Regions from separate parts of the Bacillus stercoris genome, predicted to be linked through region 2. Evidence: predicted binding sites of a transcription regulator. Region 2 holds the regulator's gene; each other region holds the start of a gene.

Region 1 (2,282 bases), 1.3 Mb from region 2:
GCACCAATATAGAAAAGCAGCACCCGGACAGGGATATTGTTGATCGCTTTAGGAATTACTTTTTCAGGGTTTTCTGTTTCACCGGCTGTAAGTCCGACCAGCTCAATGCCGACAAAGGCAAACACAACCATCTGGAACGAGAGGATAAACCCGTGCATGCCATTTGGGAACAGGCCTCCATGACTCCAGAGATTTGTGAAGCTGGACACTCCTGAGCTTGTGGAAAAGCCTTTGAAAATCATCACAAGGCCAATGACGATCAGGGCCAAAATGGCGATGACTTTAATTAAAGCAAACCAAAATTCTAATTCTCCAAAAAGCTTGACGGTTGCCAGGTTCATAATCAGTAAAATAATCAGAGCGATTAAGCCGGGCACCCATTGCGGCACACCAGGGAGCCAATATTGAGTGTAAAGCCCGACGGCTGTCAGATCAGCCATCGCAATGGAAATCCAGCAGAACCAATAGGTCCAGCCGGTGATAAAGGCTGCCATATCGCCTAGGTAGTCTTGTACAAAATCCACAAAAGAGTGGTAGTTCAAATTTGATAACAGCAGTTCACCCAGCGATCTCATAATTAAAAAGCAAATGATTCCTGTGATCATATAAGCAAATAAAATCGACGGTCCGGCAAAATGAATCGATTTGCCTGAGCCGAGAAATAAACCTGTCCCAATAGCTCCGCCGATGGCGATAAGCTGGATATGCCTGTTTTTCAAGCCTCTCTGCAATGTTTGCTGATTTATATTGTCTTTCGTCATGTCGTCTGTCACTTTATGTGTTCCTCCATTAAAAATTGATTATTGAGTCAGCAATCTATTTTTAATGATTATTATAACACTAAAATTTCTATCTTTTTTACTATAAAGGGTATATGAAAGGAAATTTTAATGTGATTTGGACTATTTAGCGAAAGAAAGCAGCTCCATGTAGGAGCCGCTTTCCTATGCCTGTTCAGTTTTTTGCATATACAGATAGAGCCCATAATCTGTCGGTGCGGATGCGTATCCTGCCTGCCGCAGCATTGCCGTGATATTGCCGCGGTGGTACGTTCCGTGATTAACAACGTGGGGAATCAGTTCGGAAACAGTTGTTTTCATGATTCCGCCTGAGGGATTTTGAATCTGGAGGGGCTGATTGAGCTGTTCTTTTTGCTGTAAAAATAGTGTGTAGCGCTCGGATAACTTCAGAAACAGGTCTTCCATTTCCTCCATTTCTTTTGCCGCTGTCTGTTCTTTTAGCTGTTCAGCTAACGCCAAAGCATCGCTCATCGTTTTGCCGGAAAACACTTCAATCCAGCCGAGATCAGAAAGGTAAACATGAGACAATACATGGGATATCGACGGAAACACACTTTGAATGTCTTGATGGTATACCTCTTTTGGAAGCTCTTTTAATCGGTTGAAGATTTGTTGATTGGCCCAGATGTTATATTGATACAATTTCAGTGCAAAATCTGACATGTCAATTTTCCCCTTTCGCGGTTATAACTCCTATTATACACGAACGAGTGTTCTTGGTGTGTTCATAAATAAAATATGTTGACAGATATAGTTTAGAGGAATAAACTAAATAACATTAATCATAAAGTTTAGCAGGGTAAACTACAATGAGGAGGGGAAGATGTTGAATGAACAAAAGCTATGTCAGGCGATAAACCTGTTTGTGGAAGTCCTGCTTGAAGGGACAGAGTTTGTGCATCGTGAAATCAATCAGGATGTCTTCAAGCATATCTCCAGAGAACAGGCAGACCTGTTAAAAATTTTAAAGGTCAAGGGCCCAACCTCTCCCGGCAGTCTGGCCATGTATCAAAATGTACATAAGAGCGCGATCTCTAACAGGCTGAAAAAGCTGCTCGATAAAGGATGGGTTGAATGGGATGACTGTCCGGCAAAAAGTGATAAGCGCTCTAAGCTTATTAACATCACAACCAGCGGTGAAAAAATTCTCGAAGAATTAGATTCCGCCATCTTTAACGCGCTCAAAGAGCTGATCGATGATATAGATGAGGAACACGTAAATTCCATCATAGAGATATTCACCATTTTAAAAAGCAAATTTAAAGGAGGAGATTCTGCCGAATGAGAGCCATCATCAAATTCAAGTGGGCAATTGCAGCCATTATATTAGCGCTTACCGTCGTATTGAGTTTATTTTCTCCGAACTTAACGGAGCTGGCCAATCAAAAGGGGCAGGCCCAGCTTCCCGCTGATGCTGTTTCAGAAAGGGCAAATGCCATTTTAAAACAAGCGGGAGAAGACAATCATTCGATCAGTGTTGTC
Region 2 (2,282 bases):
GCTTTCATTTTTTCTATCTGTCCTCTCTATCTTACAGTTGCCAATTCATATGCATCTTGATGCTTCTTTTTCAATGGGATCACTAATTCATCACCCGGCTGGATATCAGACGTCTGAAGATGATTTTTATCAGCTACCCATTCAATAAAATCATTTTTATTTATCTTTTTTGTATCAGCTACCTGATCAGCAATTGACCAGAGTGTGTCCCCTTGCTGGACTTCTATTTTAACATACTGATTAAGCTCCTGGCCGCTGCTTGTATATGACAGCATCAGGATAACCGCGCTCAAAATCACTGTGAACAGACCGACAAAAATAATAGATTCTTTACTCATGATCATACCCCCGACAGGAATGTTTGTTCGCATTTTTATAATTTCAGTATATACGAACAAACGTTTCTGTCAATTGTTTTTTTCGAACCTATGTTTGTACTGTAAGGAAAATCATGCTATAATCTTCTTAAAATCGACGTTTTGAGGTGCGAAAAATGACGAAGCTATCAAAAAGGCAACTTGATATCCTCCGTTTTATTAAAGCAGAGGTTAAATCAAAAGGATATCCGCCTTCCGTGAGAGAGATCGGAGAGGCTGTCGGGCTTGCGTCCAGCTCTACTGTCCACGGCCATTTGGCCCGATTGGAAACAAAAGGGCTGATCAGACGGGATCCGACAAAACCAAGAGCAATAGAAATTCTTGATGAAGAAGTAGACATTCCGCAAAGCCAGGTTGTTAATGTACCTGTCATTGGGAAAGTCACAGCGGGATCTCCCATTACAGCAGTTGAAAATATTGAAGAATATTTTCCGCTTCCTGACCGCATGGTTCCTCCAGACGAACACGTATTTATGCTGGAGATTATGGGAGACAGCATGATAGACGCTGGTATTCTCGATAAGGACTATGTCATCGTTAAACAGCAAAACACAGCGAACAATGGGGAAATTGTAGTTGCGATGACAGAAGATGATGAAGCTACGGTAAAACGTTTCTATAAAGAGGATACTCACATTCGCTTGCAGCCTGAGAACCCAACGATGGAACCCATCATTTTGCAGAATGTCAGCATTCTAGGGAAAGTAATTGGCGTGTTCAGAACGGTCCATTAATCTATTGATCTATCAGACGCATGAAATAACCCCCTCTTCCTTTACGGAGAGGGGGTTTGTTGTTCAAAAAAAGCAGGCTCGCCCTGACTTTTGGGTGCGAGCCTGAATAGGAGGAAAAAGAACATCATGTTTACACCAAAATTATCCACTAAAAGATTGTTGAAGTCAAGAAATTTTCTTTCCTTCAGGAAACTTTTAATCAACACATGCATGTTTATAATATTAGACGCTACCTTCTTAAAAATGTTTCATTCTTTGGATCGTGAAAGGATATGGTTTCATATTTATTAAGGGGCGAGGCGATTGAATATAATGAAAATTTAGCACATAGTTTATTTAGTTCATTTTTCTGTTAAAAACCGCTCACTTCTCTAAATCGTAGTGAGCTATATACAATAAGTAAATATGCATACCAATACTCCCTTCACCCAGACACTTATGCAGTTCTGAATGTTCAGATGAATGAATCAATAGAAACTTCCCCGGAACATTTAGCCTCACCAATCCCCCTTCTTTTAACCATATATGGTGTGTGATATCAAAAGGCCGTATCACCATAAAAGGACATATGTGTTTTTTCTTGTTTGTAATATCGAAGCCTGTCTTGAAGGGTTCCGGTATGAAATTCAAATTTGTGGCCGTCAGGATCGGTAAAATAAATTGATTTTCGATCGCGTTCATCTCGTTCTCTGCCAGGCAGAATATTGACATGAAGTCTTTTTAATTTCGCTGATACTTCCTCGAATTCATGATCCTCAATCGTAAAAGCAATATGAGTATAAGAAGACTTAATTTCATTTCTGGGGATGTCTGCTTCTTCATTAAGCGCAAGCCAGATGCCGTTCATATCAAAATATGCAGTTGTTCTCCCTTTTACCAGAAGCTTTGCGCCAAACACTTTTTGATAAAAATCAATCGATGTATCCAAATGCGAAACTGAAAATAGCAAGTGATTGATTCCTTTTATCTCCATAAACCATTCTCCCTTGAAAGCTGATCATCTACATATACGACCTTTTTCATAAGAAAGTTTCATACAGCTGAAAAAAATACCAGTGTAAACAAAAACGGATTGTTTAAAATAATCACTGTAATCGTCATGACCATTATGACTGAGATCGAATTGCCGTGTTTATCACTTGTTTCTCCCAAGAATTTTCTTCAAAAAATA
Region 3 (2,282 bases), 350 kb from region 2:
TGTACAGGATTAATTATACAACAGATAAATGTCCTTGTCTTGACATATCCATAATAAATTTCCAGTATGAAAAGAACTTGCTTAAAGTAAGTTCTTTTTTTATATCAAATGTTAAACATTTTGTAGGCATTTACCGATATTCAACAGTGATACACTTCAATAAAGACTAGATAATAATTGATAAGCGCATACTCAATAAATAAACACAATTAATTATTTGTAGTAGATATTTAGAAAGAGGTTTCCTATGGATGATAATGAAGAAATAGTAAAAGTATTAGGTGTATGTATTATGTTTCTAGGGGTTTTGAGTTTATGTGGGCTAGAATTAGGCAACAATTATCTTTTTGGAATATCAGTTTGCGCCTGTTTTCTTACATTCTCCGATTTAATGGATACAGAAAAACAAAAACAAAAAAAATTAAAAATCCTTTTATATTTCATGGGTATTTTTGCGATAATAGTAATGCCCCACTTACCTATTGATACAATTAATGATTTGGGAGCTTATACAAATTTTTATAGTTTAGTTGGGTTGGGAGCAGTGATTGCGTTTCTTCCACAAAAAATAAAAGAAGTTAAACTAAAAGATAAAAGGATTAAAGAACTGGAAACTGAAATTGCGGAAATGAAGAAGTCTAATCTAAAAAGCGAATAGAGTGAATAAAAATTATTTGTAAAAAGGGGATTGGGGAAAAGCCTTATAAATGGAATACAAATAATCTATTTAAAAAGAACAGTTTTAAAGCACCTTATATTAGGGTGCTTTTAATTTTTCTCATCTGCATGAGCGAATATTAGGATATTTATTGAAAGAATATCGTTACCAACATTTACATCGAACCTTTGTTCTTATTTATCTTGAATAAAGAACGTTTGTTCTGCTAATATTAGATCAATAAAGGAGTGGGTCGATATGCTTAGGGATCGAGGAACAATCAAATGGACATCAATGATGCTTCCAGAACATTTAACACAACTTAAACAAGATTTGATTGATGTATCAAAAATTGAAAAACCATCCTTAGATGACCAACAAATTGAGGAGATGGATATTCTCGTCTCTGAGGCATTGGAATTTAATAAAGAATTGAAATTCAAGCTTTTTAATAACGGATTCGTTGAAAATGTTATCGGCAGAGTACATTACATTAATTTTGACCAACAAAAGCTTCACGTAAAAGACCAGAACGACAATACAGTTTATATCAACATGAATAACATCATAGGAGTTACATACAATGATTGATTACTCACAATTTCCACGAAAGAATATACTTTGTGTCGATATGAAATCCTTCTATGCTTCTGTATCGGCTGTAACAATGGGACTTAATCCTTTAACATGCTATCTTGCTGTTGTAGGGAATACGGAGAGACAGGGAAGTGTAGTATTAGCTGCATCTCCTGCACTTAAAAAAGATTTTGGAATCAAAACAGGATCGAGACTATTTGAGATACCTGAAGATCCAAGAATACACATTGTAAATCCGCAAATGAAGCTTTTCATCAGAGTTTCAACTGAGATTACAAAGCTGTTTTACAGATTTGTGCCAGAAAAATGTGTTCATACGTATTCAATTGATGAATCTTTTTTAGATGCAGGAAAAGAAGATCCTGAAGAAATGGCCAAAGCAATTCAAAGCAGTATGTGGAGAGAGTTCGGTTTGATGTGTACTGTAGGTATTGGAGACAATATGTTGCTAAGTAAGCTTGCGCTTGACCTGGAAAGTAAGAAAACGAAGAGTGGTATTGCACGTTGGAGATATGAAGATGTGCCAAATAAACTCTGGAATGTTCATCCGTTGTCTAAAATGTGGGGGATAGGAGGGAGGATGGAAAGGAACCTGAATCGAATGGGTATATCAACTGTAGGTCAGTTAGCTAAATTTCCTTTAGAGCTGCTTGAAAAGAAGTTCGGAATAATGGGAAACCAGTTGTATTATCATGCTCATGGAATCGATTTGTCTGAAATAGGAGCTCCATTGATGCAAGGTCAGATTAGTTTTGGTAAGAGTCAGATTTTACTGAGGGATTATACAAGAACAGAAGAGATTAAGGCTGTTCTTCTGGAGATTTGTGAGGAAGTCGCGAGGAGGGCACGTACACATAATAAAGTTGGTCGAACGATCAGCCTTGGAATTGGTTACAGTAAAGATGAGCTTGGTGGTGGATTTCATCGAGCAAAAACAATTGATCTTCCCACAAATATCACGATGGACATTTATAGATGCTGCTTGATGCTCTTTAATAAGTTTTACTCGGGTAAAACAGTGAGAAGT

The links. The regulator LexA, encoded in region 2, represses DNA repair genes until DNA is damaged. The targets are predictions, from matches to a motif close to CGAACATATGTTCG.
Region 1: a site for LexA is predicted at 1,504-1,517, ahead of dinB (damage-inducible protein DinB). Genes of this name have one in related genera too.
Region 3: a site for LexA is predicted at 840-853, ahead of QA442_RS11065 (YolD-like family protein). Genes of this name have one in related genera too.

Annotation. Positions count from the first base shown of each region.
Region 1 covers NZ_CP121861.1:3,766,726-3,769,007, reverse strand. Annotated here, with positions in the region: gene QA442_RS19470 (amino acid permease) at 1-773, opposite strand, end outside; gene dinB (damage-inducible protein DinB) at 945-1,463, opposite strand; gene QA442_RS19460 (MarR family transcriptional regulator) at 1,627-2,085, shown strand; gene QA442_RS19455 (MMPL family transporter) at 2,082-2,282, shown strand, end outside.
Region 2 covers NZ_CP121861.1:2,428,506-2,430,787, forward strand. Annotated here, with positions in the region: gene QA442_RS12925 (YneB family resolvase-like protein) at 1-8, opposite strand, end outside; gene yneA (cell division suppressor protein YneA) at 27-344, opposite strand; gene lexA (transcriptional repressor LexA) at 494-1,111, shown strand; gene fosM (FosM family fosfomycin resistance protein) at 1,650-2,084, opposite strand.
Region 3 covers NZ_CP121861.1:2,081,620-2,083,901, forward strand. Annotated here, with positions in the region: gene QA442_RS11060 (hypothetical protein) at 248-658, shown strand; gene QA442_RS11065 (YolD-like family protein) at 917-1,249, shown strand; gene QA442_RS11070 (Y-family DNA polymerase) at 1,242-2,282, shown strand, end outside.